Regions from separate parts of the Parendozoicomonas sp. 2304DJ65-17 genome, predicted to be linked through region 1. Evidence: predicted binding sites of a transcription regulator. Region 1 holds the regulator's gene; the other holds the start of a gene.
What was found. The regulator PhoB, encoded in region 1, activates phosphate uptake and scavenging genes when phosphate is short. The targets are predictions, from matches to a motif close to TGTCATANNNNTGTCANA.
Positions count from the first base shown of each region.

Region 1 (15,969 bases):
GTGATGGATGTATCTGGTTCCATGACACAGGAAATCAAGGATATGGCCAAGCGCTTCTTTATTCTTCTGTACCTATTTTTACAGCGGAGTTACAAGCAGATAGAAGTTGTTTTTATCCGTCACCACACGGCAGCGAAGGAAGTGGATGAGGATGATTTCTTCTACTCACGGGAAACGGGCGGCACCATCGTTTCCAGTGCTTTGGAAATGACCAGAGATATTATCACCAAGCGTTACTCGCCCAGTGACTGGAACATTTATGTGGCGCAGGCCTCTGATGGTGATAACTGGGAAGGTGATTCCTCGGTATGCAGCAAGATTCTGGTCAATGGTTTGATGCCGCTGGTTCAGTACTTCTCCTATGTAGAAATTACTGATCGCCAGCATCAAAACCTATGGCGTGAATACGAAACTATTCAGGATGGATATTCTGACACCTTTGCCATGCAACAAATAAAAACAGCTGCGGATATTTACCCCGTATTCCGCAAACTGTTCGAGAAAAAGGAAGCATGATGGAAGACCAGCAGGAAGCTGTGAACAACAACAGCGAAGGTAAAAAGAAAGAGCCTCTGACGACAGGGGCAGACTGGACTTTCGATCTTATTCAGCAATACGACAGTGAGCTGGCAAGGATTGCCAAAGACTTTCGTCTAGATACTTATCCCAACCAAATCGAAGTGATCAGCTCTGAACAAATGCTGGATGCTTACGCTTCTGTTGGTATGCCGCTGATGTACAACCACTGGTCTTTTGGTAAGCACTTTCTGAGTAATCAGGAGCGTTACCAGAGCGGGCACATGGGGCTGGCTTACGAGATTGTTATTAACTCCAATCCTTGTATTGCCTACCTGATGGAAGAAAACACCATGGCCATGCAGGTTCTGGTGCTTGCTCATGCCAGCTATGGGCACAATTCATTCTTCAAAGGTAACTATCTGTTCCGCACCTGGACAGATGCAGAATCCATTATTGATTACCTGATGTTTGCCAAAGGCTACATTGCCCAATGCGAAGAGAAGTATGGCGTTGAAACTGTAGAAGAAATTCTGGATGCCAGCCATGCCCTGATGAATCAGGGTGTGAACCGTTATAAGCGTCCGCGCCCTTTGTCTGCTGGTGAAGAAGAAAAGCGGCAGGAAGAGCGTGCAGAATATATTCAAAGAACGCTGAATGATATTTGGAGCACAATTCCGCAGCAGGAAAAAGCAGCCGAGAAGAGTACGGAGCGATTCCCGAAAGACCCTGAAGAAAATATTCTCTACTTTATTGAGAAGCATGCGCCTCTGCTGGAGACATGGCAGCGGGAACTGGTGCGAATTGTTAGAAAGGTTGCGCAATACTTTTATCCACAGCGCCAGACTCAGGTTATGAATGAAGGCTGGGCAACCTTCTGGCATTACACCTTAATGCACAAACTTTACGACGAAGGGTTAATTAACGAAGGCTATATGCTTGAGTTTCTGCATTCCCATACCAGCGTAATTTTCCAGCCTGATTTTGATGATCGCCGGTTCTCGGGTATTAATCCTTATACGCTGGGCTTCAAGATGTTTATGGATATTAAACGTATCTGTGAAGAACCCACGGAAGAAGATAAGCGCTGGTTCCCAGACATTGCGGGTACAGACTGGTTAGACGCTGTTCACCATGCCATGAAGAACTTCAAAGATGAGAGTTTTATTCTGCAATATCTTTCTCCTAAGGTTATGCGGGATATGCGCCTGTTCAGTATTGTGGATAACGAAAAGAATGCTTATCTGGAAGTGGATGCTATCCATGATGACCCCGGTTATCGTCAGGTAAGAGAAGCACTGGCAGCGCAATATAATCTGGGTAACCGTGAACCAAATATTCAGGTTTATAACGTGAATGTGAAAGGAGATCGCTCTCTGACTTTACGTCACTTTATGCATCAAGGTCGTCCGCTGGGTGATAGTGCAGCAGAGATAGTGAAGCATATCCACAGGCTCTGGAAGTTTGATGTGAAGCTTGAAAGCGCGGAAGGAAACGATGTGAAGAAAACTATTTCCTGCCCGAAGGAATCAGAAAAGAGTCGGTCTGGAGCCATTATTGAAATGGCATAGTCATTTGTGCAATTGAAAAGGGAGCCTGACCCGGCTCCCTTTTTTTGCCTGAAAATCAGCGTTTCATAACTCTGATTTCTGCCCGGCGATTCTGGCTGCGGTTGTTCTCCGAAGAGTTTGCCACCTGGGGTGATAACTCACCCTTGCCGGAAATCTTGATTTGATTAGCCGGAACACCTTTCGCTTTCAGGTAGGTTTTCACAGCTTTCGCTCGCTTAAACGACAGAGCCTGGTTATAAGCTTCTTCACCAAGGTCACAGGCATGACCGGTTACATCAACCACCATGTCTGATTTAACGTCTTTAGCCAGCTTATCAAGAAAGTTCTTCTGCTCTTTGCTTAAAGCTGAAGAATCGAGTTCAAACTGCATAACAGCCATACCGTCATCAGCCGTTGCACAGGCCACACCGGAAATCAGTGCACCCGCAACAAAGGCTACGCCACCAGTTGCCAGATCAAATGCCGCCGCTGGTAAACCCAGAGCCAGGCCGCCTTTTGCTGAGCAAAGGGACCAGTCATCAGAAGGTTTGTAAGCGGAACCAGCCTGATAGCCCGAAGAGACACAGCCGGTAAGAAATACAAAAATGAGTATCAGCGCCGATACTCCGGGAAGTTTTCTACTCATGGTACTACTCCATCCATGAAGTGATTTTTGAGTCCTTTCCACACTGGAGCAGAAGGTTTAGAGAAAACATCCGGCCCGGTCTGTAAAGTCAATTTGAGTATAGCGCCGGGCTGGATTCAGACTTTACCAGAATGATGGAGAATTCAGTTTGTGGATTGGCATAGACGTTTTCCTGTCGGAAATATTTTGGATAGAGTCTGGAAACCGTCATAAAAATTACGATTTACATAGTGAGCCCGGTGATTTTGTACTGGTGTGAGAGTAATTTGTCGATAAGAAACGTCAGAGCTTTTGGCTGGTGCTTTCGTCTGCGGTAATAAAGGTAGGCTTGCCGAACTTCCAGCTGGTGCTGAGGGAGAACCCGAACCAGATTGGTATTCTCTGGAAGATGATGAATAGGAATTGAACCGATGCCAATGCCTGCTTCCACCGCCTGAATCAGCATTTTCACATCATTAACAACCATTCTTGCTTTGATTCTGTAGGAGAAAGCATCTCGCCCTGGCATGGTGAAATGAAGTTCTCTTTTCTGTTGCACACTTACCCAGTCGTGCTTATCAAGTTCTTCTATTGTGTGTGGTTCCCCATGTTTGTCGAGATAAGACTGTGCTGCGTACAGGCAATCGCAGGATTTCATAAATGGTCTGGCAATCAGATCCGATTGTCTGCCAGAGTCGAATCCCAGAACAAGGTCTCTGTCCGACTCTGGCACACTGTCGTCTAGATTCAAGCGGATATCGATGGAGACTTTCGGGTAATCAAGAATAAACTCTTCAACAAGGTCGCCAATGCCTGACTGATACATGGTGTACGGAACAATCAGGCGAATATTGCCTTTTACCTGCTGTTCTTCGTACAGAAGTTCTGCCAGCTCCATCTCACTTTGTTCGAACTCCCCATATAGGCGATTAAAAAATATCTGACCCGTTTGAGTTGCTGAGAGATTTCGACCTTTGCGCTCAAGCAGTCGAACGCCAAGGCGATCCTCCAGTGCTGTCAGGCGACGGGACATTGTTGATACCGGTAAACGCAGGTTATGGGAGGCTTTTTGAAGAGAGCCACTCTCAACAACGTGGCAGAACAGATAAAGGTCGTCGAAGTTTCCAAATATGGAATTCATGTTTTAAAAACTGCGTATTTTTTCCATAGGCCGAAAGTATTAATCTGGCCATGGTTTATAGCAAGAGCATTTTTTTGAAGGTTTTTTTTAGTGAAAAGTAAGTTGTTTTGGGTGACCGCTATTTTAGGGTCCTGTGTTATGTCTCTGGTTATGTCTGGTCTGATTTCAACAATCAATAATGGACTGGATCACATGACATTTATGGGGTGGATGCGCAGTTTTATTATCTCCTGGCCGATTGCATTTACCATGAACATTCTGGTGTTACCTGGTGTGCGTTCACTGGCTGCAATGGTTTGCCCGGAAAAAGCAATCTAGCCATCCTTTCAATAAACACTGCTGCAACAATGAAAGGCGCAGTCGCACTGCAGAATATATTATGGTTATTAAAAATGGGAATATGGCCTTATCCATTCCTGTTTTTAAAATCTGAAAATAAAATGATTTGCAGTTGTCAGTCTGGAATCTATTACCTATTTTTCAATCGCCTTTATTGTGTCAAAGCGAGGGTCTGATTCGTGAATATATTCGAGGAAGTGATGCACCGCTTGAGCAGCAAAACCCGTATGCGCGGGTTGTTCCGGGATGTGCACGTTGAAGATCTGGAAAGAATCGTTTCCAGATTACAGGATGTTTTGGAAGAAAAACGCGAAGCTGTCAGTGCAGAAAAAGAGAAGCTTCAAGAAAAGAAGAACAGCATTGATGCTATTCGTAAACTTATGGAAGAGCGTGGTGTTTCCCTTGAAGATTTCGGTCAGACGATGCCTGGCGAAAAGAAAAAACGCAATATCAAACGTTTCCTGTTTGAATATCAGGATGGTGATGGCAGTGTCCATCAGTGGGAAGGTTCACTGACTGGCCGAGCTCCTAAAATCTTTCAGGATTATCTGCAGCGCACCGGCAAAGAAAGGTCGGATTGCATCATCGAATCGCGCTGAGTCTTATTAAGCAGCCTTTCTTACTAAGCGACTTTGAGGAAAGTGACAGGTAAAACTGCTTCCTCTTCCTGGTCTGCTTTTTACCATTAGCGTTGCATCGTGTCTGAGCAGCACATGTTTAACTATTGCGAGGCCGAGTCCTGAGCCTCCGGTTGATGCGTGTCTGCTCTTGTCTATTCTGTAAAAGCGTTCTGTCAGGCGGGGAATATGTTGAGGCTCAATACCGATGCCGTTGTCCTTGATTGACAGGTAGCCAGTATTAAGCTCAACAACCCACTTCAACTTAATAGAACCACCATTCGGCGTGTATTTAACGGCGTTAAATACAAGATTTGAAATAGCGCTGCGAAGTTCTTTCTCGTTGCCCAGTATTTCAGTTCCTGATTTACAGGACACCTCAATCGTATGACCTCTTTCTCCGCTAAAGGATCGTGCATCTTTTGCAATATCATCCAATAGTTCAGCAACAGGTATAGGAGTGAGATCCTGCAGACTATCGGCTGTTTCCAGTTTTGAAAGAATCAACAAGTCCTCAATGATATTTGCCATTCGGTCTGATTGACTCTGCATTTGGCCAAGAGCTTTAGGCAGCATTGGAGGAGGTGGTTCAGGCATTAAAACAAGACTGTCGGAAAGTGTTTCCACATAACCTGAAATCACAGTTAACGGTGTTCTCAGTTCATGAGAAACATTGGCAACAAAGTCTTTTGTCATTTGCTCAAGCTGGAATACCCGGGTGTTATCCCGCACAACCAGAAGGCGATTGTTTGGACCATAAATTGTGATGGAGTAGAGCAGCCTCTTCTCGGCAGAAACCGGAGAAGGGAGCATTAATGGTTCCTGATAGGACTCACTTTCAAAATAACGTGCAAAGCGCGGGTGTCGAATCAGGTTGGTAATCTGCTGACCTACATCATCAGGATTACGTAGACCGAGAATATGCTCGGCTGCTGGGTTCCACCATTCGATCTGGCCCTGGTCATTCGTAAGAACAACCGCATCTTTAAGAGCAGTTGTGGATTGCTGGAAACGATTAATAACTGCTTTAAGTCGGTTGCGTGCACGTTCCTGTTTACGCATCAGGCGGTACATGCCGTCGAACATTTCTCCCCAAAGGCCATGGCCGTTGGGAGGCTCTATAAGTTCAGAGGACGAGGAGGAAATCTCCAGCCAGCTAATCAGCTGAAAAACATTTTTCAGAGTCCAGACAAGATAGGCTCCGCAGCCGATCAAGATAATAGGAAGGGTTTGTCCGGTTAACAGTCCAATCCCAAGACAGGCACCCAGCATCAGAACCAGGCGCTTAATAACTTCAATTTGCCAGTTATGGTTCACATTTTATCCGGTCTTATTATGTCAACAAATCCATTGTGTATCCGGCTCGGCCTCTGGCCGAAAACTCCGGTTATACCTTCATGGAAAAACGGTATCCCGTGCCCCTTACCGTTTGGATCAGTTTCTCATGATCATTGCCGAGAGCTTTGCGCAGGCGACGAATGTGTACATCAACTGTTCGCTCTTCAACGTAAACATTACCCCCCCACACATGGTCAAGCAACTGACTTCTGGTGTAAGCCCGTTCCTGGTGAGTCATAAAAAACTGGAGTAAGCGGTACTCAGTTGGTCCCATTTCAGCAGGGGCGCCATCAATGGATACCCTATGACTGATTGGGTCGAGCATTACGCCCAGAACCTCAATAGGTTCGCTCTGGCCAGCAGTCGCGGTTCTGCGTAAAACAGCTTTTAAACGTGCAACAAGCTCTCGTGGGGAGAAAGGTTTGGTGATGTAATCATCTGCACCACTTTCCAGCCCCTGAATCTTGTTATCTTCTTCGCTTTTTGCGGTGAGCATAATGATGGGGGTAGCAGACGTCAGCTCATCACGCTTAAGGCGTCGGGCCAGCTCAATGCCGGTAACTCCTGGAAGCATCCAGTCCAGAAGAATAAGGTCTGGCTTTTGGTCCACGATTAAGGCGTGAGCCGTTCTGGCATCCTCTGCCTCAAGGCAGTGATAACCAGCCATTTCTAGAGCAACGACGATCATCTCTCTGATTGGCGCTTCATCGTCGACTATGAGAATTTTGCTGGTTGTTGTCATGGCTCAGAAGATTCCCCCTTAGGATCTGCCCTGAGAATTACAACGCCTCAATGTTACAGTTAAATGACAGAAACTTATAAGCACGAAATTAGTTATTTTTTATGGTCATTTAAGGACGACCGGGAGAGTACCAAGAACTTTGTAATGGCGCTTCGTGGAAGGCTCCTCGCAAACCCAGTACTTTCGCAGTTTTTTTATAACTTTGAAGGTTTTTTTGTTTTCTATCTGAAAGGTATCCCCCGGAGATAAATCATTCAGGGTTTTACCATTCACCGGTTTTTTTAGAGACTGTAGATGGTTGTCGTGACCGCTGCTGGCTCTAGGGTTGATGCTGTGCTTCTGAAGGACGTGTGTTGTTTGCTCATCCAAAACCTCCAACGCAAGAAGTTCATGAAGCTTTTGGCGATAGTTGGCTTTCCATTCTTCACCATGAGGAGCCACCTTTCTTCCGTATTGGTTCCAGGTATGCACATGGGCAACCTCATGGGCGAAAGTAATAAGAAACTGCACCGGTTCAAGGTTACAGTTCACACTGATTCTGTGGGGTAATCCACGAGTGGCTGGTCTGAAGTCCCCCAGTTTGGTTTTTCTAGGGCGTGAAATGCGCATCTGAATATTGTCATTTACCAGCCAGCTGACACAAAGGGATTCTGTACCATCGGGGAGGTAAGGTGCCAGCTGTCGGGAAAGTTCTGGATTCATTTATACGGTTAGGCAGCGATCAACAATAATGCCGGTAAGAACAGCCAGCCCAGCCCAGTGGTTTGAAAGAAAGGCCTTGAAGCACTCGTCACGGTCTCGGTTCTGGGTCATACGACGCTGGTGGAAAAACACTCCAGTCATTCCGGCAAGGCCAAGATAGTAAGCAACCCCGGAGCTGGTAATCAATCCGGTAATAACCAGTATTCCCAGAGTGAGTCCCTGTAAAACCTGAATGATCAGATTGTCATATTTACCGAAAAGAATGGCGGTAGATTTAATACCAATCTTCAGGTCATCGTCTCTATCTACCATTGCGTATTGAGTATCGTAAGCGACTATCCACAACAAACATCCGGCAAACATTAGCCAGGCAGTAGGAGCAACCGTTTCAGTTTGTGCAGCCCAGGCCATTGGGATTCCCCAAGCAAAAGCCGCTCCGAGCACAAATTGTGGAAGGTTAGTAAACCGCTTCATAAACGGATAAATAACCGCCAGAGCAGCACCGGCAAATGAGAGCTGAATGGTTAAGGTATTTGTCATTAAAACCAGAAGAAAAGAAGCCCCCAGCAATACAGAAAAGAGCAGCAGCGCTTCTTTCTCTGAAATCTTGCCTGTTGCCATGGGGCGATTTTGGGTGCGTTTTACGTGACCATCAAGGTTGCGGTCAGCAAAATCATTAATCACACACCCTGCGGAACGCATCAACAGTGTGCCCAGGGAAAAGATAATCAAAAGGCCGAAGTCCGGCCAGCCATCAGCTGCCAGCCAGAGTGCCCAGAGTGTTGGCCACAACAGCAGAAATGTACCGATAGGACGGTCAAAGCGGGTGATCTGAATATAATTTTCTAACCGGGTAGATACAGATGTTGGCATGCTGCTCATACGGGCAGAGCTCCCGCCATAGTCTGATCGTTTTCCATGAAGTCTTCTTCAGGTAAAAAGTATTCGCAAACAGCAAGAGGTTTGTGATTCAGGGTGAAAAGAGACCTGCGCCCCCAAATATCTTCGTGTGCAGAGTTTATTGTACGGGTCAGCTCTATAGGGCCGCGCTCAAGGTTTGGTTGAGAAAAAAGAAATGCACCAAGGGGGCGATCCTTCAAAAACAGAAGTTGCCGGTTTTTCCCCTCCAGGCTTGAAGCGGGCAGAATACTTCTGGCGAACACCTTGGGTATTCCGTTGCAGAGCAGAGTGACTTCTCGGATGCTGGCTTGCTCCCTCTGGTTCATGGAGAGGAAGTTTCGCTCATCCAGAGTCGGTCTGTCCCAATCATGGAACATAACCTGCACTTCGAAAGTGCCTGGAAAGGTTTTTTTGAGTCGGGCGGTCAGCGATCCTGTATCCAGAAGCCAGTGTTTCCAATGTTCAGGAATACTCCACGGCAAAGTATCCGTGTCATACCAATGCTGTTTGTCCAGATTAAGAGGGCGAGACGGCATAGTGTTACTTACTTTCTCCAGCGCATCCGAGCCGTATTTTGCCGCAGCATGAGGGATAAAGCACGCTGGCGCAAGTATTTGTACGTGGCGCTTTCGTGCTTTTTTAGAAAACATTGCACATCAACGATTGTGGCTATCTTTATGGTTTTTGTATGTTTTTTGTTCAGGGTGGCGTTTTTAGCCCTATATAAGGTGATAAATGGTATTGCCCTTCAATAAACGCTGCTTTAAGGTTGATTCCAGTGCTGGCACTTACACAGCCTAAAATGCTAATTAAGTTAGTGCTGCCTGTTCTCGGTTGTGAGCTCTGGATGAGCTCTCCAGGGAAAACAATAAAAACAATCATAAATAAAACGGATTCGAGAGGGAGCTATGCGCAAGCCCGAACTTGTTGCTGCTATTGCAGACCAGACAGACCTGAGCAAAGACAAAGCTGGTCAGGCACTGTCAGTTATCATCGAACAAATTACTCAGGCGCTGGAGCGTCAGGAATCAGTTAACCTTATCGGTTTCGGTTCTTTCACTCAGCGTGCCCGTGGTGCTCGTACCGGTAAAAACCCACAGACCGGTGAGGCTATGGAAATTCCTGCCAGTAACACTGTTGCTTTCAAGCCTGGTAAGGCCCTGAAAGAAGCTGTGAACAAGTAATTTGTTCCCTGTGCTGGCACGTGTCTCTCACAAATAGCCTCTTGCCAGCACATTAATACTCCTCCCTGTTATTCTTCTATTTTCCCACTGTTGACCCTATTAACTGCCAATCAGGGCAAAAATGCACTGGCCTGACGCAGGTTTGTCTATAGAATGCTTGCTGGTTATCCAGAGTGGGGGAAGTATCTGTGAAGTTTCGGTTGCTGCTTTTAGGCCTGGGCTTTCTTATGAAGCGAGCCAGTGCCAACAATTCTGCGTTTCAAAAGAAGCTGGAAGGAAAGGACATGTCCTTTGAAATTTCCAGTGATGATGGTGTGTGCCGTAGCTTTACTGTGAAGAATAATAAGGTGACCAGCAAAAGTGGTGCAGCGGTAGACCCTGAATTCTGCCTGCGTTTTAAGTCATCTCAGGAAGGCTTTGCAGCTCTTACTGCCAAGAATGCTCAACTTGCCTTTATGAAGGGTATTCAGGATAAAACTATTCGCGTGGAAGGTAATCCCATGAGCCTGATGTGGTTCCAGGGAATTGCTGCGATGGTTGTGCCAAAGAAGAAAAAGAAAAAACAGGCCGCCTGATTATTTTAATCGGCATTTAAAATACAAAAAGGTGCTCTTTGGTCAGAGCACCTTTTTATTTTGGGGAACTCTTACTTGGCAGTCATGATTTTCAGAATCATGGTGTCGGTTTCTTCCATTCCCTGATTGCCCAGCAGGCCAATATTATCGATGGTCTTTTCCAGATCATCTTCGATGATGCCTTCATGGCCGGAGATGCGGGTACCATCCAGAGCCATCAGCGCAGCTTTCACTGCAGCAGCAGCGGACGTGGAAACTTTCAGTGAACAACCGGTTTTAGCACCGTCACAGAACATGCCGGTCACATCACCGAACATGTTGAAAACAGTTTTGCTGGCAGTTTCAAAATCTGCACCCAGCAGCCAGGCAATAGCCATGCTGGAACCAGTTGCTGCTGTGGTTGCGCCACACAGAGCAGACAGCGTTTTCAGGTGTGACTTGATATGAATTGCAGAGAGGTGACTCATAATCAGTGCACGAATCAGCTGCTCCTCAGAAGCGCCAATACGTTCAGCGACAGCAACAACAGGCATGGTGGCAGAAATGCCCTGATTACCACTGCCGGAGTTGCTCATGGCTGGCAGCATCGCACCGTCCATACGGGCATCAGATGCAGCGGAGGAGCGCATCATGGCGGAAACGGCCAGATCTTCGCTCAGGTAGCCTTTCTCAATGTTGTTGCTGAAGGTTTTACCAATCTTCAGACCGTAGTCGTTTTTCAGACCTTCAACAGAGAGGGCACCGTTAATTTCTGCGGTCTTGAGAATAAAACGCAGTTTGTCCAGATCACCCTGAGTTGCAAACTCAAAGATGCTTTCCATAGACAATTCCGGGAACTCAACAGCAGAAGTTCCTGCTCCAGCATCTTGAATAGATGCTGGCTGAATGGCTTTACCGTTCAATTCCTGAAGGGTTACGTTTGTGTGGCCGTCACGGATAATAACGCGGGCAGTATCTTCACCAGCTGTTGCCAGTACTTCTGAGTAAAGTACAGAGCTGGTTTCAATAATGGTAATGGATACCAGGTTGCTGTCTACCATCTGGCGGGCAGACTGAACATATTCCGGATTCACATCAGCCAGAACTTCCAGACCTTTTTCAACAACGCCGCAAATGCTGCCAAGAGCCGCAGCGATAGGCAGGCCGACTTCACTGGTACCGGGAATGCCAACGCCCATGCCGTTTTTCAGCAGGTTTCCGCTAACAAGAATGTCCAATTTTTCTGGCTGACGGCCAAGCAGCTCTGTTGCATGTGCTGCAGCCAATGCAGTCGACACCGGTTCAGTACATCCCAGTGCAGGCTTAACACGGTCATTGATGATGGCAACAAAACCATCCCATTCTGGACGCCACATTTTACTTTGTTCCCCAATGTGTAAGGTAGAGAGGAGGTGAGAGAACGGTTAGTTTAAGGGCGGGCCTGTGGAAAAGTCTGTTCGTCTTATGCTGTGTTATTACATAATTGTAAAAATAAAATGTTGTTTTTTCTTTTGTTGTGGAAAGTTTTTATCGTGGATCAAAAAGATCGGAAAATATTAGCTGCTCTGCAGGAAGATTCTTCTCTCTCTCTTAACGATTTGGCTGATAAAGCAGGCCTCTCATCAAGCCCGTGCTGGAAACGCGTCCATAAACTGGAAGATGAAGGTTATATCCGTAAACGGGTGGCGCTGATTGATCAGGATAAAGTTGGTCTTCCCTTATCAGTTTTTGTGCAGCTGAAAACCCGCAACCATAATGATGACTGGTTGAAACACTTCGCCAATACCGCCTCACAGTTTGAAGAGGTTGTTGAACTTTACCGCATGGGCGGAGAATGGGATTACATGATGCGGGTTGTGGTGAGCGACATTCATGCCTATGACCGGTTTTATAAAAAGTTGATTAAGGCTATTCCTGATCTCAGCAAAGTGTCGTCTTCTTTCGCGATGGAGCAAATCAAGTACACGACAGCTCTACCTTTGTAAGCAGCAAGTATAGGTATTATGTGAAGCTGTAAGAAAAAGTTGACCTTGGTCTACTTATATTTTGCTTCGTGCTTTTATTCTTGCGGCATTTTTCAGGCGCTAATCCTAAAACAACCCGGGGCCGGGTTGTTGCTATCGCCCTTCTAGTAGATGCATCAATGAACGAAACCAATACTTCCGGCATTCATACCGGTTTAACTGGCCGTATGCTGTTGGAAAACTCCCTTCTGAACAAAGGAACCGCTTTTTCTATGGAAGAGCGCAGCGAGCTTGAGCTTCACGGCTTGCTGCCCCCACGAGTTGAAACTCTTGAAGAGCAATGCCGACGCGCGTACAAATCTTTTTCTCTGAAGCCGACTCCTATCCTTAAGCATATTTTTCTCCGCGCTTTGCAGGATACGAACGAAACTCTTTACTACGCATTAATTCAGCGTCATCTCGAAGAAATGCTGCCAATTATTTACACGCCGGTTGTTGGTCAGGCCTGTCAGCGCTTCAGTGACTTGTATCGTCGCCCACGGGGTATTTTCATCTCTTATCCTGAGCGGGATCAGATGGATGCAATGCTGGCGAATTTCAAACGCAACATTGAAGTGATTGTTGTGACCGATGGTGAACGTGTACTGGGGCTTGGTGACCAGGGCATCGGTGGTATGGGCATCTGCATTGGTAAGCTGGCACTGTACACCTCTGTTGGTGGAGTAACGCCAAACCTGACTCTGCCAATCACTTTAGATTGCGGTACCAACAATCAGGAGCTGCTGGACGATCCTGCTTACCTGGGCTGGCGCCATAAGCGCATCAGTGATGAAGAGTACTACGAGTTTGTTGATTCCTTTATTCAGGCATTGAAGCGCCGCTGGCCCAATGTTCTGCTGCAGTTTGAAGATTTCGCCATTGATCACGCTACTCCTTTACTGGACAAGTACAAGGATGAAATCTGCTGCTTTAACGATGATATTCAGGGAACCGCTGCGGTAGCTGCTGCGACTTTGGTTTCTGCCGCTCGGGTTGCAGGCAAGAATATTGAAGACCTGAAGATCGCTTTCCTTGGTGCTGGTTCTTCCGGTTGCGGTATTGCCGAGCAGATTATTCGTCTGATGGTTAGCCGTGGCCTGACTGACGAAGAAGCTCGGCGTCGTATTTATATGGTAGATCGCTTTGGTGTGCTCGATGAAACCATGGAAGGCCTGCGCCTGTTCCAGCAAAAACTGGTTCAGCAGAAAGCGAACATGGAAGGCTGGGCTTCTGAAGACGGCGTATTCATGGCTGACGTTGTGCGTGAAGCCAAGCCAGATGCCATTATTGGTGTCTCTGGTCAGCCGGGTCTGTTCACTCAGAATATTATTGAGAACATGGCTGAAAACCATGAGCGCCCAATAATTTTAGCGCTCTCCAACCCAAGCAGCCGTATTGAGGCAACGCCTGAGAATATTATTAAGTGGACAGACGGTCGTGCTGTGGTTGCGACTGGCAGCCCATTTGAACCGGTTGAACATAAGAATCACGCTTACCCGATTGCTCAGTGCAACAACATTTATATCTTCCCAGGGCTTGGTCTTGGGGTAATGGCTTGCGGCGCGACCAAAGTTTCCGATGCCATGCTGGATATTTCCGTAGAGACTCTGGCGAACTGTTCCCCGGCGGCAACAGATCGTAAAGCTGTACTGCTTCCAGAGCTGGAAAAGGTGCAGGATGTAACTTGCGCCATTGCTCTGGCCGTAGCTCTGCAGGCGCAGAAAGAAGGTCTGGCACCGGAACACTCGGAAGAAGAGCTTAAGGAACTTATCCATTCCCGTTTCTGGAGCCCAGAGTACCGCCAGGTTCGGATGGCGTACTGCTAATCAGGCATCAGCAAAGCGGTCACCCATGGGCAGCCAGCGATCAATCAATGGTTGAGCGTGGGTGGGCGCTTCCCGCAGTAATTGTTCTGCGGAACCCTTAATGCTTTCCAGCAGAACTTTATCTCGTTCAAGGTCGGCAACCCGGAACTGCACCAGGCCGGTTTGGCGTGTTCCCAGAACTTCTCCAGGACCACGAAGCTCAAGATCTTTCTCTGCAATCACAAAGCCATCGCTCGAATCCCGCATCACCTGCAAACGTTCTTTACTCTGTTGAGAAAGAGGTGGGTGATACATCAGCACACAATGGCTGGCCACGCTGCCCCGGCCAACACGACCTCGGAGCTGATGAAGCTGGGCCAGACCTAACCGCTCAGGGTTTTCAATAATCATCAGGCTGGAATTGGGAACATCTACGCCTACTTCTATTACTGTTGTCGCCACCAGAAGGTGCAGATGGCCTTCTTTAAATGCGGCCATGACTTCTGCTTTCTCCGCTGGTTTCATGCGGCCATGAATTAAGCCGATAGAAAGTTCCGGCAGGGTTTTCTGCAATTCTTCCGCTGTGACTTCCGCAGCCTGACATTGCAGCGCTTCTGACTCTTCAATAAGCGTACAAACCCAATAAGCCTGCCGCCCTTCAAGGCAGGCTGCACGAACACGTTCAATAACCTGTGGGCGACGATCGTCGCCAATGACTATGGTGTTTACAGGTGTGCGGCCGGGGGGCAGTTCATCAATCACTGAGAGATCAAGATCGGCATAAGCACTCATCGCCAGCGTTCTGGGGATGGGAGTTGCCGTCATAATCAGCTGGTGGGGCATGGCTCCGATATTTCGGCCTTTTTCCCGCAATGCCAAACGTTGATGCACACCAAACCGATGTTGCTCATCAATAATTGCCAAAGCCAAATGGCGAAACTCTACGTCATCCTGAAACAGGGCGTGGGTTCCCACTACAACTTCAGCTTCGCCAGTGCGAATCAACTCCATCTGCTGTTCGCGCTTTTTGCCTTTAGTTTTACCGGTAAGCCAGGCAACGGTGATGCCTAAAGGTTTCAGCCAGTTATGAAAGTTGTTGTAGTGCTGCTCGGCCAGAATTTCCGTTGGAGCCATCAGCGCAGCCTGAGATTTGCTTTCTACAGCCTGCAGTGCAGCGAGTGCGGCGACAACTGTTTTGCCTGAACCAACATCTCCCTGAACAAGGCGTAGCATGGGAGATTCAGAGGACAGGTCTTTCTGAATTTCTTGCGCCACCCGCTGTTGCGCCCCTGTTGGTGTGAACGGCAGGTTATTGAGGAATTTATCCACAAGCTCGCCAGTACCGTGAAGTGCCAGGCCTTGTTGTCTGCGAACCCGCTGGCGAATTTGCTGGAGGCTCAGGTGGTGAGCAAGCAACTCTTCAAAGGCCAGGCGTTTCTGAGCTGGGTGCTGGCTTTCCATAATCTGGAAAACATCGGCATCGGGCGGTGGATGATGCAGAAATCGCACAGCATCTGTTAACTGCCAGAGATTATGTGGGCGGCGGATTGGTTCAGGCAGCCACTCCTGTAAAGCTTCTGGATGTTGTAAAAACTTTAGAGCTTGCTGACACAGTCCGCGAATTCTTAGCTGTGTGAGCCCTTCCGTTGCCGGATAAACCGGAGTCAGAGTTTCCTCAACAGCATCAGGGTTATCATCGTCAAGAACTCGATACTCTGGATGGTAAAGCTCCAGCCCGTGAGCACCGCGGCGGGGTTCGCCAAAACAGCGAACTGTGGAACCTTTTTTCAGACTGTTTTTCTGGGCTGCACTGAAGTGGAAAAAGCGCAGAGTTATGATGCCGGTGCCGTCTTTCACTTTGCAGATCAGACTGCGCCTGCGGCCCATAGCAACATCAACGCCAGCAATTTGCCCTTCAACAACAGCATCCAGCCCGAATTGCAGTGCACCTAT
Region 1 is NZ_JBYVJV010000007.1:213,028-228,996, reverse strand. It holds gene ACY2RR_RS17835 (YeaH/YhbH family protein) at 1-516, shown strand, start outside; gene ACY2RR_RS17830 (SpoVR family protein) at 513-2,087, shown strand; gene ACY2RR_RS17825 (OmpA family protein) at 2,143-2,712, opposite strand; gene ACY2RR_RS17820 (LysR family transcriptional regulator) at 2,936-3,832, opposite strand; gene ACY2RR_RS17815 (DUF2798 domain-containing protein) at 3,923-4,150, shown strand; gene ACY2RR_RS17810 (H-NS histone family protein) at 4,351-4,770, shown strand; gene phoR (phosphate regulon sensor histidine kinase PhoR) at 4,777-6,105, opposite strand; gene phoB (phosphate regulon transcriptional regulator PhoB) at 6,176-6,868, opposite strand; gene ACY2RR_RS17795 (hypothetical protein) at 6,974-7,570, opposite strand; gene ubiA (4-hydroxybenzoate octaprenyltransferase) at 7,571-8,452, opposite strand; gene ACY2RR_RS17785 (chorismate--pyruvate lyase family protein) at 8,449-9,120, opposite strand; gene ACY2RR_RS17780 (HU family DNA-binding protein) at 9,379-9,654, shown strand; gene ACY2RR_RS17775 (helicase) at 9,843-10,229, shown strand; gene ACY2RR_RS17770 (L-cysteine desulfidase family protein) at 10,301-11,584, opposite strand; gene ACY2RR_RS17765 (Lrp/AsnC family transcriptional regulator) at 11,741-12,193, shown strand; gene ACY2RR_RS17760 (NAD-dependent malic enzyme) at 12,352-14,037, shown strand; gene recG (ATP-dependent DNA helicase RecG) at 14,038-15,969, opposite strand, start outside.

Region 2 (15,969 bases), on a different contig from region 1:
AACAGCATTCAAAGGGAATAGGCTACTTTCGCCAACTGCAGAGAATCACCTTCACCTAGTGTTGAAGCAGTGGCAGGCGCGTAGCTTCGGTAATGGACTACTGCTTTCGGAGCAGTTATGAGCAAGCCAAAAATTAGTCATATGATCGCTTATCTCCAGCGTATTGGAGTGAAACTTCCAAGCCTCGACCCTGTGCGGGTTGAAGCCGAGTACTTTCGAAAGATTTATAAAGTACTCCCCAGAGAGAAAATTATGGAAAAGCCAGAAGCTCCGCCGGGCAAAAAGCGCAAACTCTCCTCCCATAGGGTTCGCAGTGCCTGAACCGATTTAATAACAAAGCCGCAAAACATTGCGGCTTTGCTTTCTATAACCCCGCCCCCTATCACTTTATTGCTGCCCGTTTTTTGACCTCAGCCTTCAGCAATTCACCCCTCTTTACACGATGAACCAGCAAAGCTGACTTCCACCTCATTTTGGCCTGTAAAAACCATTCAGCAGACTTCATAACGGCCGAAGGTCTTACTTATCCGAGCATTCTCTCGTTCACAAGGAAGTAGACCATGAAGTACTTGATTCTTGCCCTCCTCACCAGTTCCAGCGTGGCTTTAGCTGACACCAAGCAGTGTTTGTCCCTGTTTGAAAGCAATTCCCACGCGGATGCCCTTATCCAATGCCGCTCAGCCGCCAAAGATGGCAACGCAGAAGCGGCGTGGCTTATGGGCCAGATGAACAGTCAGGGGCTGGGAACAAGGAAAAACGAGACCAAAGCTCTCGACTGGTTCCGCCAGGCCGCCACCGATGGTCATGCCGACTCCCAATACAATCTCGCCGTTATGCTGGATATGGGGCAAGGCACGGCAGAAGATAACCCCGGCGCAGTAAAATGGTACAAGAAGGCCGCTGAACAGGATCATATCCACGCCCAGCATAACCTGGCCCTGATGTATGCCCACGGTGAAGGGGTAAATCAGGATTACAAAACTGCTCTGAAGTGGACTCGAACTGCAGCAGACAATGGTTTGGCAGAATCCCAGTACCTGATGGGACAAATGTACCGTTCTGGCGGTGACCTGGTGGAGCCAAGCGCAAAAGAAGCGCTTTCCTGGTTTACCAAAGCCGGTGAGCAGGGGCACATTAAATCCCAACTGATCCTTGGTCTTTCTTATGCCAAAGGTCTGGGCACTGACGTTGACCCAAATATGGCTATGGACTGGTCACGCCAGGCCGCCTTCCAGGGCAACCCTCAAGCGCAATTCCTGTTAGGCGTTCTTCATGCCCGTTACAGTGAAGACAATCAGGATCTACAACAGTCTGCCGCCTGGCTGACAGTTGCACTGGCCGGTGGTTTTTCAGCGGCTATGGAGCCTCTGCAGAAGGTAACAGCACAACTTTCCAAAGAAGAGTTCCGCGAAGCTCAGGACAGCGCTAAAGCAATTATCGACACCATTCAACGCCAGAACCGTAGTCACGGCGTTTAATTCCAAACTCAAGAGTCACCCTAGGGTGGCTCTTGCTCATTTCCTGCCAATCCCACAAAATCCTTCCATAATAATTATCCAATCCTGTTAGGGAATATTGTGACGACTCCCGCCAAGAAACTCCTGCTGAACTGCGATATGGGCGAAAGCTTTGGGCCATGGGTTATGGGTAGTGATGAGCTGGCCATGCCGACGATTGATATGGCCAATATTGCCTGCGGTTTCCATGCCTCTGATCCGGACACTATGGCCAGAACAGTGGCACTGGCAGCTGAGCACGGCGTTCAAATAGGTGCTCACCCTGGATATGCCGATAAAGAGGGGTTTGGCCGCCGAACAATCCCTCACACTCCCGAACAGATTACTCGACTGACCCTCTATCAGGCAGGAGCACTCAGTGCTCTCTGTGCTCAGGCTGGAACCAGCATCAGATACATTAAGCCCCATGGTGCTCTTTATCACGATATGATGGCGAAAGAAGAGGTATTCCTCGCCTTGCTTGAATGCTGCAAAGCCCTACCAGAAAAACCTGCCCTTGTTATTCAGGCCAGTGCCAACAATAGCCACTATTTAAAATTGGCAGAGCAGCATCATATAAAAGTCATAAAGGAAGCTTTTGCAGACCGCGCCTATGACAACTCTGGCCAGCTGGTGCCACGCACTCAAAAAGGTGCTGTTCACCATAACCCGGAAGATATCTGTAAACAGGTCCAGCAGATTGCCCAACAAGGCACAGTCACAACACTTGAGGGAAAGACACTCCCTATTCAAGCCGACACTCTCTGTGTCCATGGCGATAACCCAGAAGCTGTCGCTGTTATACACGCCATAAAGAAAAGTCTGCAGTTATGATCCGAATCGAAGCAGTATCGGAAAACACTCTGATTATTTATTTTTCCGACTCTATTCAAACCGAGCTCACTGTATCCATAGGCGTTATCAGCCAGCAACTGAGAAATGAGCTTGGTGATAAGCTAATAGAAGTTGTTCCCTCTTACACCTCTATTTTCATCCAATTTGACCTACTGCGAATCGACTTTCTCACATTGTCGAGAGAGATAAGCGCTATTGCAAACACACTGGATACGGAACCAGATTACAACGCAGGAAAATTGATTGAACTACCAACCTGGTATCACTCTGATGTTGCTCCAGATTTAAACACTGCAGTCGAGAAAACCCAGCTCACTGTAGAGGAGTTTATCTCTATTCACAGCGATAAAGAGTACCGGGTTTGTGCTATTGGCTTTGCTCCCGGCTTTGCATTTCTGGGCAGTGTTGATTCCCGAATAGAACTACCCCGCCACAAGCACCCAAGAGCCAAAGTCGCGAAAGGCAGTGTTGGTATTGCAGGCATACAAACCGCTGTGTACCCGCAAGATTCTCCCGGTGGCTGGCAGATTATTGGCAACTGCCCTTTGCCGTTATTTGATCCCGATAAAGAACCGATGACACCTTTCAAGGTAGGCGACAAAGTTCGCTTCCAACCCATATCAAAAAATGACTTCCTGGCCATGGGTGGTCAAATCCCGCAGGAAAACAATTAAATGCCACATGGTCTGAGAATTATAAAAGCGGGATTTCAAAGCCTGATTCAAGACAGCGGCCGCTACAGGTATGGACATCAAGGCCTGAGCCAAGGAGGCCCTGCCGATGAACATGCCAGCCGATGGGCGAACCACCTTCTCCAGAACCCAGTTAATGCACCAGTATTGGAAATTGCTCTCGGAATGGCAGAGTTTATTGCGGAAGTGCCAATGACCATTGCCATTACCGGTGCAGATATGTCCGCAACGATTAATGGCATCAGTATTCACAACTGGTCAACTCATCAACTTCAAGCCGGCGACAAACTTAGTTTTCAAGCTGCACGCTCAGGGAATTATGCCTATCTGGCAGTAGCTGCTGGTTTTGTGGCGAAAGAACAATTAGGCAGCTGCTCAACAGTTATGCGTAACAACCTTGGCAGAAAGCTGGAGGATGGAGAGACACTGGAAGTCCAAAAAGAACGGTGTCACCAGCCTGAGATCGCCTTTATGACACCTTTCCGCTTTATTCCCGATTACTCCTATCCACAGCGTCTTGAAGTGATTGAGTGTTATCAGAACTCTTTATTTGCTCCTGAGTTAAGAGAGATATTCTTCAACCGGACTTTCAAAGTATCCAATAAATCAAACCGTATGGGTTGTCAGCTTGAAGGACCTCAACTGAATCACTCTATCCCAGACCTCCTATCGGAAGGCATAGCCTGCGGTGCTATACAAATACCAGCAAGCGGGCAGCCGGTTATCCTGATGCGTGATCGGCAAACTATCGGTGGTTACCCGAAAATAGGTTGCCTGACACGACGTTCGATCAGTTTGCTGGCTCAGTGCAGAGCGGGAACGCACATTAGCTTTGAAGCCATAACCAGAGAAGAAGCAACAGAAGAATGGATCAGGTTCGAACGTTATTTCGCAACCTGATTCTTCATCCTCCCCAAGCCACAGAGATTAATGCATCTCAACGCACTCTGGCTTGCCAATATCGCCCCCTGTCACACAAATGAAACCTTTCAGAAAGATCGGTGCAACAAAACCGCAATAGGATGCTGATTGCCTAACGATAACAAAACACAATAACACTAAACCGCCGTCAGGATTGCATAATGATCAAAGCCAAATCTCATGATGAATATCATGCGCAGCTCGAAGCGATAGACGACACTCCTGATAATACTTCTGCCAATGAAAACCTGAACAACCTGGTTCAGGAGGGGCGCCGTAACTTTATGAAAGGCGGTCTTGGTCTGGCCATGGCTGGCTTTATCGGTGGTTCACTGCTGAGCACAGCGGGCTGCAGTACAACTCGTAAAACAGCGGTTGCTCCAACAATTGGTTTCAAACCAATCCCTGTGGAAAAAGGTCTGACTTTTGATTCCGTGACCGTGCCCGAAGGTTATACCGCTCAGGCGTTCTTCTCCTGGGGTGACCCTGTAGAGAAAGGCGCACCAGCCTGGAAGGCTGATGGTTCTAACACCTGGCAGGACCAGATGAAGCAGGCCGGCCAGAACCATGACGGTATGTGGTTCTTCCCTTTTGACAGCGATCCAAACAATCATGGTTTGCTGGTAATGAACCATGAGTACATCAACCAGACCATCCACCCCAACGGCATGACTGAGATGACCGACGGAAATGGCAAGGTTGTGCGTGATCGTGATGAAGTACGCAAAGAGATGGCTGCCCACGGTGTCAGTATTATTGAAGTGAAGAAGGATTCTTCCGGTAACTGGGTGCACGTTACTGATTCCAAATACAACCGTCGTATTACTGGCATGACGCCAATGGAGCTGACTGGTGAAGCGGCTGGCCTTGATGCCCTGAAAACCGCTGCTGACCCTTCCGGTAAGTCTGTTCTCGGTACTTTGAATAACTGTGCCATGGGCGTCACGCCCTGGGGCACTTACCTGACCTGCGAAGAGAACTGGAAGAACTACTTCGTAAACCGCAATAAAGAGGACTATGAAACCCGTACGTCCCATAACCGCTACGGTGTTGCCCAAGGCAAGAATGCCAAGTACTACAGCTGGGATGCGGCTGAGCCACGCTTTAATGCCACTTTGGATGAAGGCATGGCTCACGGCGGCTATGTGAATGAGCCAAACCGTTTTGGCTGGGTTGTTGAGATTGACCCTTTTGATCCTGCCAGCACACCGAAGAAGCGTACGTCTATGGGTCGCCTGGTGCGTGAATGCGCCACTCTTTCTTTAGGCGACGATAATCGTCTGGCCTATTACTTTGGCGATGACACCCGCGGCGAATATGTTTACAAGTTTGTCGCCGACAAACCTTATCAACCCAATAATAAGGCTGCCAATTCAGAACTTCTGGATAACGGCACTCTCTACGCCGCTGCGTTTCATGAAGATGGCAAAGGTGAGTGGATGCCGCTGGTATTCGGCCAAGGTGGTTTAACCCGTCGTAATGGTTTCTTCAGTCAGGCTGACGTTTTGATTAACGCCCGTCGCGCGGCAGATATTGTTGGCGCTACAACTATGGATCGCCCAGAATGGGTTGCCGTTCACCCAACGACTCGTGAAGTGTTTGTAACACTGACCAATAACAAGCACCGCGGCAAAAAGGATGATCAGCCAGCCAATGCGGCCAACTCCCGTGAAGATAACCGCCACGGTCAGATTATCCGTTTTAATGAAATGGATGCTAACCCAACGGCCACAACCTTCAACTGGGAAATGTTCCTGCTCGCCGGTGACCGCCCTGGGGCTACACTGGCCGATGGCAGTGCTGTGAAGCAGAACCATATCGGCAATATTCGTGGCGATATTTTCTCTTCTCCCGATGGTCTCTGGTTCGACTTTGATGGCCGCCTGTGGATTCAAACGGACTACGGCGACAAGAAAGACCTGAACGTGAACATGGGAACTAACCAGATGTTGTGCTGTGACCCAGCCAGCGACGAAGTGAAGCGCTTCATGGTTGGCCCAAGAGGTTGTGAGATCACAGGTGTAACCACAACACCTGATGGCCGCAGCATGTGGGTCAATGTTCAACACCCTGCCCTCAGCTACCCAGCCAGCGATGGTAAAACCCGCCCACGTTCAACCACCGTGTTGATCACTAAAAATGATGGCGGCGTTATCGGAACCTGATAACACCGCCACATTTTAAGAACTTTAACCCAGTCGCACCCTTCTGAGCTCAATCTCAGAGGGGTGCCAGTTGAAGCGCTTCCCGACTCCGCTGCATATCTATTGTTTTCACCTTCTCCCCTTCTGGGTCAGGGCATTGCCCGCCTTCAGGGTTAAAAGTCACGATTCCCGAACCCGTTCCATCTTCAAAACCCGGCACATAGAAACCATCCCGCAGACATAAACCATGACCATCTGTACGGGTATCAAAACGCTCAACTTCCGAGAACAGGAACATCAGTGAAGCGGTTAAGCAGATATCCAGCGTCGCATCATTCTTCGCGCCATATTGGCTGCAGGTGTTATCGGTAACCGATACAGGTTTGGATAACTTCGGCCAGAACCGGCTGTGTTTCTGAAGCGTCATCGAGCAGGTTTCACCGGAAGATTTGTTTTGGAGCGTTACGGTCACTTTCGGGCCAAGGGAGTTATGATCCTCAGCCAGAAAAGAGCTCTCATTGCTCTCGGAAACTACGCCTGTATGAACTTTCAAACCTTTATCGGCCAGCTTCCAGACAGAATGTTCGCAGACACGGAAACAGAGCTGGTCCGTTAAACTGCCATAACAATCAACATACCCTGCCGTTGTGGCTGTCGACAAAGAACCAAAGGCAAGACTAAACAAGGAAAGAGAAACTGCGTGGGGAAGTCTCACAACGACCACCTCAAGGGTGAATTGCAAGCTCCCACTATAGAAGTTGTACAGAATTCCAACCAACTGGATCGGACCACAACCCGGCAGGTTATCGGTTGAGCAGAAGATCTCCCTCTATAGGAACAAATCGCGTAGCGGCGCACATCAAAGACGTAGCGGTCAGTTCTCTGACCCCATAAACATCAACATGCACCCAAAACTTTTCTCGCAAACGAGCTACCAGAAGATCAAAGTCGCCATCACCAGAAGCCAGTACCACAGCATCTGCCTTGTCAGCATACTCCATCGCATCGAGAGTAATACCCACATCCCAGTCTCCTTTGGCAGAACCATCGGAACGCTGGATATAGGGTTTCAGCTTCACCTCAAAACCGATGGCTCTGAGAATATTCTGAAACTGCCGTTGTTTTTCATCACCACGATCTATGGCGTAAGCAATGGCTTTTACCACCTTGCGATTTGCAGTGGCTTTGGCCCAGAAGGCATTGAAATCAAAGTTGCAACGATGAATCTGTCGGGTGGTGTAATAAATATTCTGCACATCCACCAGCAAAACCACCCGCTCTTCCGTATCAATTGAATTTGTCATAACGGCTCCTTACCTGATTTATCCAGCGATAAGGAGGCTCTCTCCCATAACGTTTTAAGCATTATTGTTACTTAAATGGACTGTTTCGTCATGAGCAGTTCAGCACGGATTACGATCATATACCGAGAATTGTAATGGGGAGGCAATAAACATCACCTGAAGTCGGGAGAAGATTCCTATGGCCACCCCCTTAACCCACCGATACGACTCGACAGCTGAAAAGGCCAGACAATCATTTGCCCCAACGAAAGATGTGCAACACTCATGTCATCATCGAAGACCCTGTAGAAGCTCAACACCCATACAACAATTATCCAGCCAGCAAGAAGGCCGTACTTCTGAACCTTCCTGTAGTTCTCGCCTCGACTCAGCAACCAGTGTCGAGGGACAGCCTATCGTAGTACAACGTCAAACAATGAGTGAACTCTCTGAGATATTAGGAGATAACTTACCCGCATCAAGTCGTCAAATAGACATTCACCTTTCAAGTATTCGCACAGAATGTACGAGCTTGAACCCTGAGATTCTGAAAATAGCAATACTGGCCTATCAGGCCAGCCATATTCGGATAAGCCAACAGGAAGGAGACTCTCCATCAGCGGGCCTCATTTTTTCTGAAAAAGTTCAAGAGCGGTATCTGGCCCTCATGGATAAATGGTTCGAAGAAGAAGCGCTCCCAGAAGAAGCCCAGAAAGTCCTTCGAATTTTGCCAGAGTGGGGGCTTCTCTTTTCATTCGGTCAAAATCAATTAACTGAAGGCCAAGCTTGGGAGCTACTGATGGATATGAGTGCTCGAGCAGGACTAACAACTGATGACATGCTTGAACTCTTGCACGTGGTAGATTCTTGCATTGTCCATATAGGCGCTCCAAGCGTAGGAGAGCCAGAAGAAGTACTACAAGCCAAATTGGATACATGTGTGGATGCATTTAAAGAGCGTTCTGGAGCTATTCAGCGAGGTCAAGAGCAATGGAAACTATTAGTAGAGGGTAACCTAACAACAGAGCAGGCACTTAAAACTGTAAAAGACAATGCCAAGATTCTACGCGCATATCTTCGCTGGCAAAGAATAAGAGCTTTGCATTTGCCTGAACCGGAGCCCGCAAATGCAGTATTTGATCAACTAGCTTGTAACATCGAAAAACTATGCACCCTTCTATCAGGCTCTCCTGAGAGTAAACACTATCTAGAATGCAAGAAACACTGGAACCTTTATCATGAAGCCATAACTACATCCACACCAGAAGTCATTTCAGTCCCTGACGAGGACATACCTGATCTGCATACATTCCCGAACGATCAAGCAATGTTTGCCTCCATTTTTTACCCACTTTGCGGATCGAGAATATGTGGTGCATCAACCCCTGATTTAGTTGCTTTTTTTGATGATTGCCAAGATATTCTGATCAACTCGAGAATTCGACAATACCCCGGCTACAAGAGCATAGGGCTAGATCTTCTTTTCTTACATGGCACTAATAGCCGAACCTTAAACGGGTGTGATGATTGCGCAGGATTAATGCTACCTCGTGGATACTTAATGGATCAGGGTATTGTTCCTTGGTCTGGAGAGATAATCGACTCACATAAAACCTCCATAAATGCTACAGCATTATCCAGTGCTGAACTTGCTTCAGTAGACATGTGCTTAAATTACGCTGCCATGAAAAGAACACTGCCAACAGAGCAAACGCTATTATCTGAAATTGATGATGTTCTGAGCTGGCTCAATGAAGAGAAACTATCAAGAACGAAACGCCCTGACACATATCCTCAGTGTTCAATTTTTAGCGACGTAATGAGTGTTTCGAGAAGTCACGGCCAAATGCTCAATAAGCTTGCTATAGCAACTACCCGCTTACAAATGATGGGGAAGGGAATACCTGAAGAGAAAAGGGAAGATATCAAGTCAATTCTTGCTTATCTGGATAGCTCAATGGAGTACCTATCGACAGAGAAATATAATAAAAGATGCTATAACGCTGCTATGTTCGGAATTGGCTCAAAAGAATTCCTCGAAGATTTTGAGGATGGTAATGTAAAGAGGAGAATCGATGCTGTCTGTGAATCAATGTCTATGCTAAGAAAAGCAACATCATCTCAAACCGTCGAAGCTACTTCTTGGCCTTTCCGCACAGCTAATAAAGATACTGGACTGGTTGTTGCCTCAAGCACCCTGCCGGGTGATCGGATTCTAAAACGAGCAACTGAGAAGTTGTTACCACGCCCCGCCCGGCTAGGTACAGACATCCAATACGTGTTCTGTTCTAAAAATAAGGTGCGCTCTGTAAGAACTCGCATTTCCAGAATGAAAAGTCGAAGAGCGAGACAGATGAAAGTCAGAGATTGGAGAGTTTTAAAGCAGGCAGGAAAAAAGTACCAAGCGATGATACCAGAGCTCGTCGCAATACCTCTGGCGAAAAAAGCCCTACCAACACAGGAAAAACCAGCACCTCTATAGGAAGCCCCCAACTGTTGCAGCTATGTTTCCTTGCTGAGACAACAGGTGGACTTAAAGTAGATTTTTGTAACTGTAAGTCTTAAGCCTTTTTATCATGGACTATAACCCTCCTCTCTCGCACTTTGTCCAGGAGAATGGGGCTATGATTTTCAACGCCAGATACTGCCTTTCATTAAGTCTTACAGGCTTTGTACTGGGATTCTTGAGCGGTTCACTTTCTGCTAACCAAGGCGAACAGACTGAAACGCCCAAAGAACTTCCTCCCAGATACCTTATGAAGGCCGGTGTTTATCCGGATCCAGAATCCCGCAGTTTTATTTACGGAATTAAGGTAGAAAATCTTAAAGGTACAAACGCCTCTCCGGTAATGAGATTTCCCATAGAAGATGATGACACCACTGTAGACGTTTCTGTCATCTGGCATGAGCACAACGGTCAGCTGGTTATCTGGCCAACATTTGTGAATACAACACCAGAAAACCTACGCGCGTTTTTCCCGGGAAATAATGAGCATGAGATAGTTTTTACCAACCACCATTCCATTCCTCTGAATCCAGAACGACGCTTTCAGGACTCTGTGATGATGATTGATATTGACCACCCAGAACCAGATTACCTCTATACACATCATCTATACCGGCTTCCAAAATCAAAAACACCACCACCTCCTGAGACCTTTCTCTATGCGCCAAAAGGGTTGGCAACAGATGTATTACTCCAAATGGCTCTTCATAGCGGACTGCCGTTACCAGCAGCGGGAGTTTTGACCACAGAAACAGACTGCTTTAGTTGCAAAGATTCAAAGGGAGCTTTCGAAAGACATGGAATATTTCAGGAGCGACTATCGAGTCAGATAAAAGAGATGCAAAAAAATGACACTATCTTTTTCAGTATAACCCTGCTCACCAAAGAAGAATTTAACCAATCAAGTGCTATGACTAAGAAGATAGTACAGCAGACTCAAGGGGAGATCAGAAAACAGCGAAGCTGGAGGTAAATCCCCCCAAATAAAAGCCGCGATACCTTGCCCCTTTGGAAGAAAAAGAAGGTTGTGGTTTACGTCTGGTTATTACTCATAAAGTAGCCATGCCAATAAGCTTATTCGATGGGATATCAATCTGACTATTTGGTATTCTTTCGATGACCTTAAACATTGAGCGCCATAAGGAGTAAGCATGGCTAGGTACAAAAAACTGGACAAAGATGTTCTGCTCAACGCTGCTGAACTGGTCATTTTTGAACAGGGTGCCCATGCTTTATCTATCGGTACTGTAGCGACAGCTGCCGGAGTTTCCCGGGGAGGGATTCAGTCAGCATTTGGTACTAAAGAACAGCTTGTCGGAGCACTCTTTGATCGCTGGTCACAGGAGCTTGATGGATTGATTAAGGCTGCCTGGGACTCAGCTCCAGAAGAGGCTGACCCACTGATGCTGTTTTTGCAAGCCTCCAGGGAGTTACACACCAGGCACCCAAAGCGCAATGCCGCAATGATGACTCTTATGACCCAATCAGAAGAGCGTCGTGCCTGGGCACGGGCCTGGATTCAAAAACATCTGGACCGCATAGATACATCAACCAGCAACGGCCGCCATCGCCGACTGATGTTTTTAATGTGCGAATCCATTCTTGCAGTGAAATCCATTGGCATTCTTAAGTTCAGCGATGAGGAGTGGGAAGAGATCTTTTCTGATATGGATCACTTAATGAGCCAAACCCAACTATAAGCAATATATTTGTCATTGCGCCTGTACTTAATACTTAACAGGCGCAACAAAGTTTTTATTCAAAAACGGAATTTTGCGCCAACCTGAAAGCTTCTCGCATCAGCATCCGGATTAATCCCTTTCTTATTATCAAGATTCATTAAGGCGTACATAGCGTCCACAGCAAAACTTTGAGAAAGGTAATAACTCCGCAACGCCTCCATAAACAGCCTTTCTCTGATCACTACTCCTTTCATAACTACCGAACAAACCGACAGAGGCATGTTTTGCTGGGTAATAGTTAGACGCCAGCTCTACCATAAAACCGTCAGCGGCCTTGTCTCTATCTGTGTAGCCAACAGAGAGCCCACCATCAAAGAAGCTGGTATCCGTAATTTCTTCAGAATGAAAATTGGATAGTTTTACGGTAGATGAATCACCATTGTGTTTATCTTGAACCTTACTGAAACCAAGCGAGATAGTTGAGGTAGGCATAAAATATTTGCCGACAGTCAGGCTGCTTGTTTTTTTCTTGAGTTCAGAATGGTCGTCTACAGGTATCTTGATATAGCTGCCTCCAACTATCCATCCGGTATCAGCATCAACAAAGCGTGCATCCATAACCGTACTGCTTATATCCAGCGTTGAAGACCGGCCCTTATATTCCCCCTCACCGTAGGAAGCACTGATACTGGAGTTGCGCCCATAGAATTGAGCTAGAGCCCATGGTCCCTCATCGTATTGCAGTGGTGAGAAGTAATAGGTTAATCCTGCCAGAGTTCGATCCGTATCTGAATTTCCGGAAGATGTGTGGGCAAGCTCAGCATCAGTTCTCGCATAGTTAACGCTTGCTTCAAACTGATGTGCAAGCACTGGTGTTACCACTAACGATAACAGGGCAACCGACAATAATTTATTCATGTGATCTTTACCTTCAGTAGAAAGTACTTCTGCTGTTCAGCAGTTGCTATGGAGGTAGTTAAATTTCGTGGCTGGACATATGCAGTAAAATGCCACCTCCTCTGGAGGGAAGGTGGTTTGCCAGCTGTTCGGTTAGCGAATTATTAAAGTTGACCGGCGTCGTAGACAACCTTGCCATCAATAATGGTGAGAAGGCTGCTTGTTTCATGCAGTTTCTCAACTGGGGCAGAAAGCAGGTTCTGGGAAAGAACCGCTATATCAGCAAGCATGCCTGTCTTGATTTGGCCTTTATTGTTTTCTTTAAACTCACTGAACGCAGCCTGGCTGGTGAAACCATCAATCACCTGGGCGCGAGTGATAGACTCTTTGGCATCAAGCGGGTGATTCACAGCATAGGCAAAAGCAGCATAGGGGCTTTCAAGGCCTTCGGTGCCAAAAGCCAGGGGAACGCCAGCATCAATCAGGGATTTCAATGGAACATAGTTTGTATCTCTGCCATAGCGAGTCTTGAATATGTCAGCAAGAATCAGGTGGTGAGGTTGCTGAACCACCACAACACCTAGCTTTGCCGCCCGATCTATCTGCTTTCCAGTGATACCGTCACCATGTTCAATACGCAGACGTTTTGCAGGCCAGCCAGTGTCAGCAACTGCTTCCATTCCATCCATAACATTCTGTGAACAGCGACCTCCGTGGCAGTGGAGTAACAACTGATTACGCCATTCATCCTGCTTACTCAACAGTTCTTCAATCTGGCTACCAGAGAAAAATACCCTGCCCCTCCAGCCGGGTTTATCTGCGTAATCTTTATTAGTCGCAGCCACCCTTTCCATCGGTGTACCATCAAGGAACCACTTCGTGCCTGAAGCTGTGATCAATGAATTGCCAAAAGGATGTTCAGGCACGTTGGCGGACTCTTCAACATCTCTCGCCTCAGGAGTCGTTGTCGGCATACGGATATAACGTATGCGGATAGGCAAGTCTGCTTCATTAATCAGACGCAGGTAACGCTCAGGAGTGATAATGGGCATGTCTTGAATCGATGTGATACCCCAGCGAACAAGTCGATCAGATTCTTCCTTGATCAGGCGGGTCAGTTCTTCATCGGAAAGGTTCAGATCGATTAGTTTTCTTCTCAGTGGCCACTGTGCATATTCATGGAACTTTCCTGATATTTTGTTTGTTATAGGATTACGAATAAACCAGCCGCCTAGAGGATCCGATGCATCTTCCTTAACTCCAAACTCTTCCATAGCTCGGGTATTCATAATTTCTCCATGGCTGAACCAAGTAGAAATATAAACAGGATTATTGGGTGCTACTTTATCGAGGGAATAACGGTCAGCCGTTATATCATCAATAACATCGACACCGGCCAAGCCTGTAATCCAGGTACCTTCAGGCACTTCTTTTGCCGCTTGTTCAACAGCAGCCAACACCTGTTTCCAATCCGGCTCCCAGGGCAAGCTCAGTTGATGGCCCACCGGAGCATTTGAGAAGGAATGGTAGTGGGCATCATTCAGGCCGGGTGTAACAAAATTGCCTTTGAGGTCAACCCGCTGAGTTTCAGGACCTGCAAAAGCAAGAATTTCCTCAGATGAACCGACAGCTACGATTTTATTGTCTCGGATAGCGATTGCTTCAGCTGTTGGGTTTTTCGGGTCAGCGGTATACACATGTCCGTTAGTTAGCACCAGGCTTGCCGATGGAGTATCACTTATCTGGGAGTGCTGCGAACATGCTGTAATCCCTAAACTCACAGCGGTAAGCGCTGTGAACCGCAACAAACGCTTTATCATCACTTTATATCTCTTGTTTGGTTGGAATATTGCCCTTACACAAGGGAGGATTGAGAAATTGCGCTTTGAATATAGTTGTATTTAAATATAAATACAACAGTATTTAATTGATCCAATGGATTGCCTAACTCTGATAAGTCTGACTGGTAGATATACGACCACGACCGTTTACTAAAGAGTAAGAACTTGGGGCTGGGGAGAAGTGCCACAGAAACAGAATTGTCTTAAGCCAAGGAGAAAGCTTAGGCAAGCTGCCCATGTCAGGAAGGGGTAATTATCAAAATATCAAAAGAGTTCAGGACTGAACAAAGAAAACGAGCTGACTATTTTGCCAGTGTATACAGCGTTGAATGATGTTTGATATGAGAATAATTTGGTCGGCGAAAGAGGATTTGAACCTCCGACCCCATCAACCCGAATGATGTGCGCTACCAGACTGCGCCACTCGCCGACACTGCTTTGGATACTACAAATGAGCCCCGTGCTTTTCAAGGCAGTTGCTGCCAGATTTACAGAGAAAAAAGAGACTAAAAACATCCTCTCTCAAAAGCGGGCAACCCATGATATTTCCATAGGTTGCCCACCCGGTATCACTCGCCCCGCAAGTCTTTACGGCACTCTTTCAGGGTGTCAGCAATCAGGAACGCCATTTCCAGAGACTGGTTAGCATTCATCCGTGGATCGCAATGGGTACGGTAGCGTTCCTTCAGGGTTTCTTCCGTCACCTTATGGGCACCACCAATACACTCAGTCACGTTCTGGCCGGTCATTTCAAAATGAACACCACCAGCATAAGTGCCTTCTGCACGATGCACTGAGAAGAACTGACGCACTTCTTTCAGAACAGAGCCTACGTCGCGAGTCTTGTAGTTACCGGCGGTAATGGTGTTGCCGTGCATAGGATCACAGCTCCACACCACATTGCGCCCTTCCCTTTCTACAGCACGAATCAAGTCAGGCAAGCCGTTTTCAACCTGATCCGCTCCCATGCGCACAATAACAGTGGCACGACCTGCTTTGTTTTCAGGGTTAACCAAATCCAGCAGTCGAATCAGTTCATCGGGTGGCAGGGTTGGGCCAGCCTTAATACCAACCGGATTATGAATGCCGCGCATAAATTCCACGTGAGCACCATCTGGCTGACGTGTACGATCGCCAATCCAGAGCATGTGGGCGGAGCAGTCGTACCAGTCACCGGTGAGGCTGTCTTTGCGAGTCAGTGCCTGCTCATACGGCAGAAGCAAAGCTTCATGGGAGGTGTAGAAACTGGTTTCCCGAATAGCGGCACTATTCTCTCCGGTAATTCCACAGGCACGCATAAAGGCCAGGGTTTCATCAATACGCTCTGCCATCTGCTGGTAGTGCACAGCTTCCGGAGTAGCATTGACGAAATCCAGGTTCCAGGCATGAACCTGCTCCAGTGAAGCCAGACCACCCTGGGCAAACGCTCTGAGAAGATTCAGAGTAGAAGCCGCCTGATGATACACTGCCATCATACGTTCTGGGTCAGGTATACGGGAGGACTCAGTAAATTCATTACTGTTGATGATATCGCCGCGATAAGTCGGCAATTCAACACCATCACGGGTTTCTGTAGGCTTAGAACGGGGCTTGGCAAACTGACCCGCCAGACGGCCGACTTTCACGATTGGGCAGCTGGCTCCAAAAGTGAG
Region 2 is NZ_JBYVJV010000005.1:53,169-69,137, forward strand. It holds gene ACY2RR_RS13925 (hypothetical protein) at 118-321, shown strand; gene ACY2RR_RS13930 (tetratricopeptide repeat protein) at 561-1,478, shown strand; gene ACY2RR_RS13935 (5-oxoprolinase subunit PxpA) at 1,578-2,330, shown strand; gene pxpB (5-oxoprolinase subunit PxpB) at 2,327-3,025, shown strand; gene ACY2RR_RS13945 (5-oxoprolinase subunit C family protein) at 3,026-3,943, shown strand; gene ACY2RR_RS13950 (PhoX family protein) at 4,126-6,129, shown strand; gene ACY2RR_RS13955 (hypothetical protein) at 6,185-6,823, opposite strand; gene ACY2RR_RS13960 (LabA-like NYN domain-containing protein) at 6,912-7,412, opposite strand; gene ACY2RR_RS13965 (hypothetical protein) at 7,828-9,873, shown strand; gene ACY2RR_RS13970 (hypothetical protein) at 10,016-10,870, shown strand; gene ACY2RR_RS13975 (TetR/AcrR family transcriptional regulator) at 11,049-11,597, shown strand; gene ACY2RR_RS13980 (putative porin) at 11,727-12,497, opposite strand; gene ACY2RR_RS13985 (amidohydrolase) at 12,641-14,191, opposite strand; tRNA gene ACY2RR_RS13990 (tRNA-Pro) at 14,671-14,747, opposite strand; gene ACY2RR_RS13995 (class II 3-deoxy-7-phosphoheptulonate synthase) at 14,887-15,969, opposite strand, start outside.
Region 2: a site for PhoB is predicted at 4,013-4,030, ahead of ACY2RR_RS13950 (PhoX family protein). Genes of this name have one in related genera too.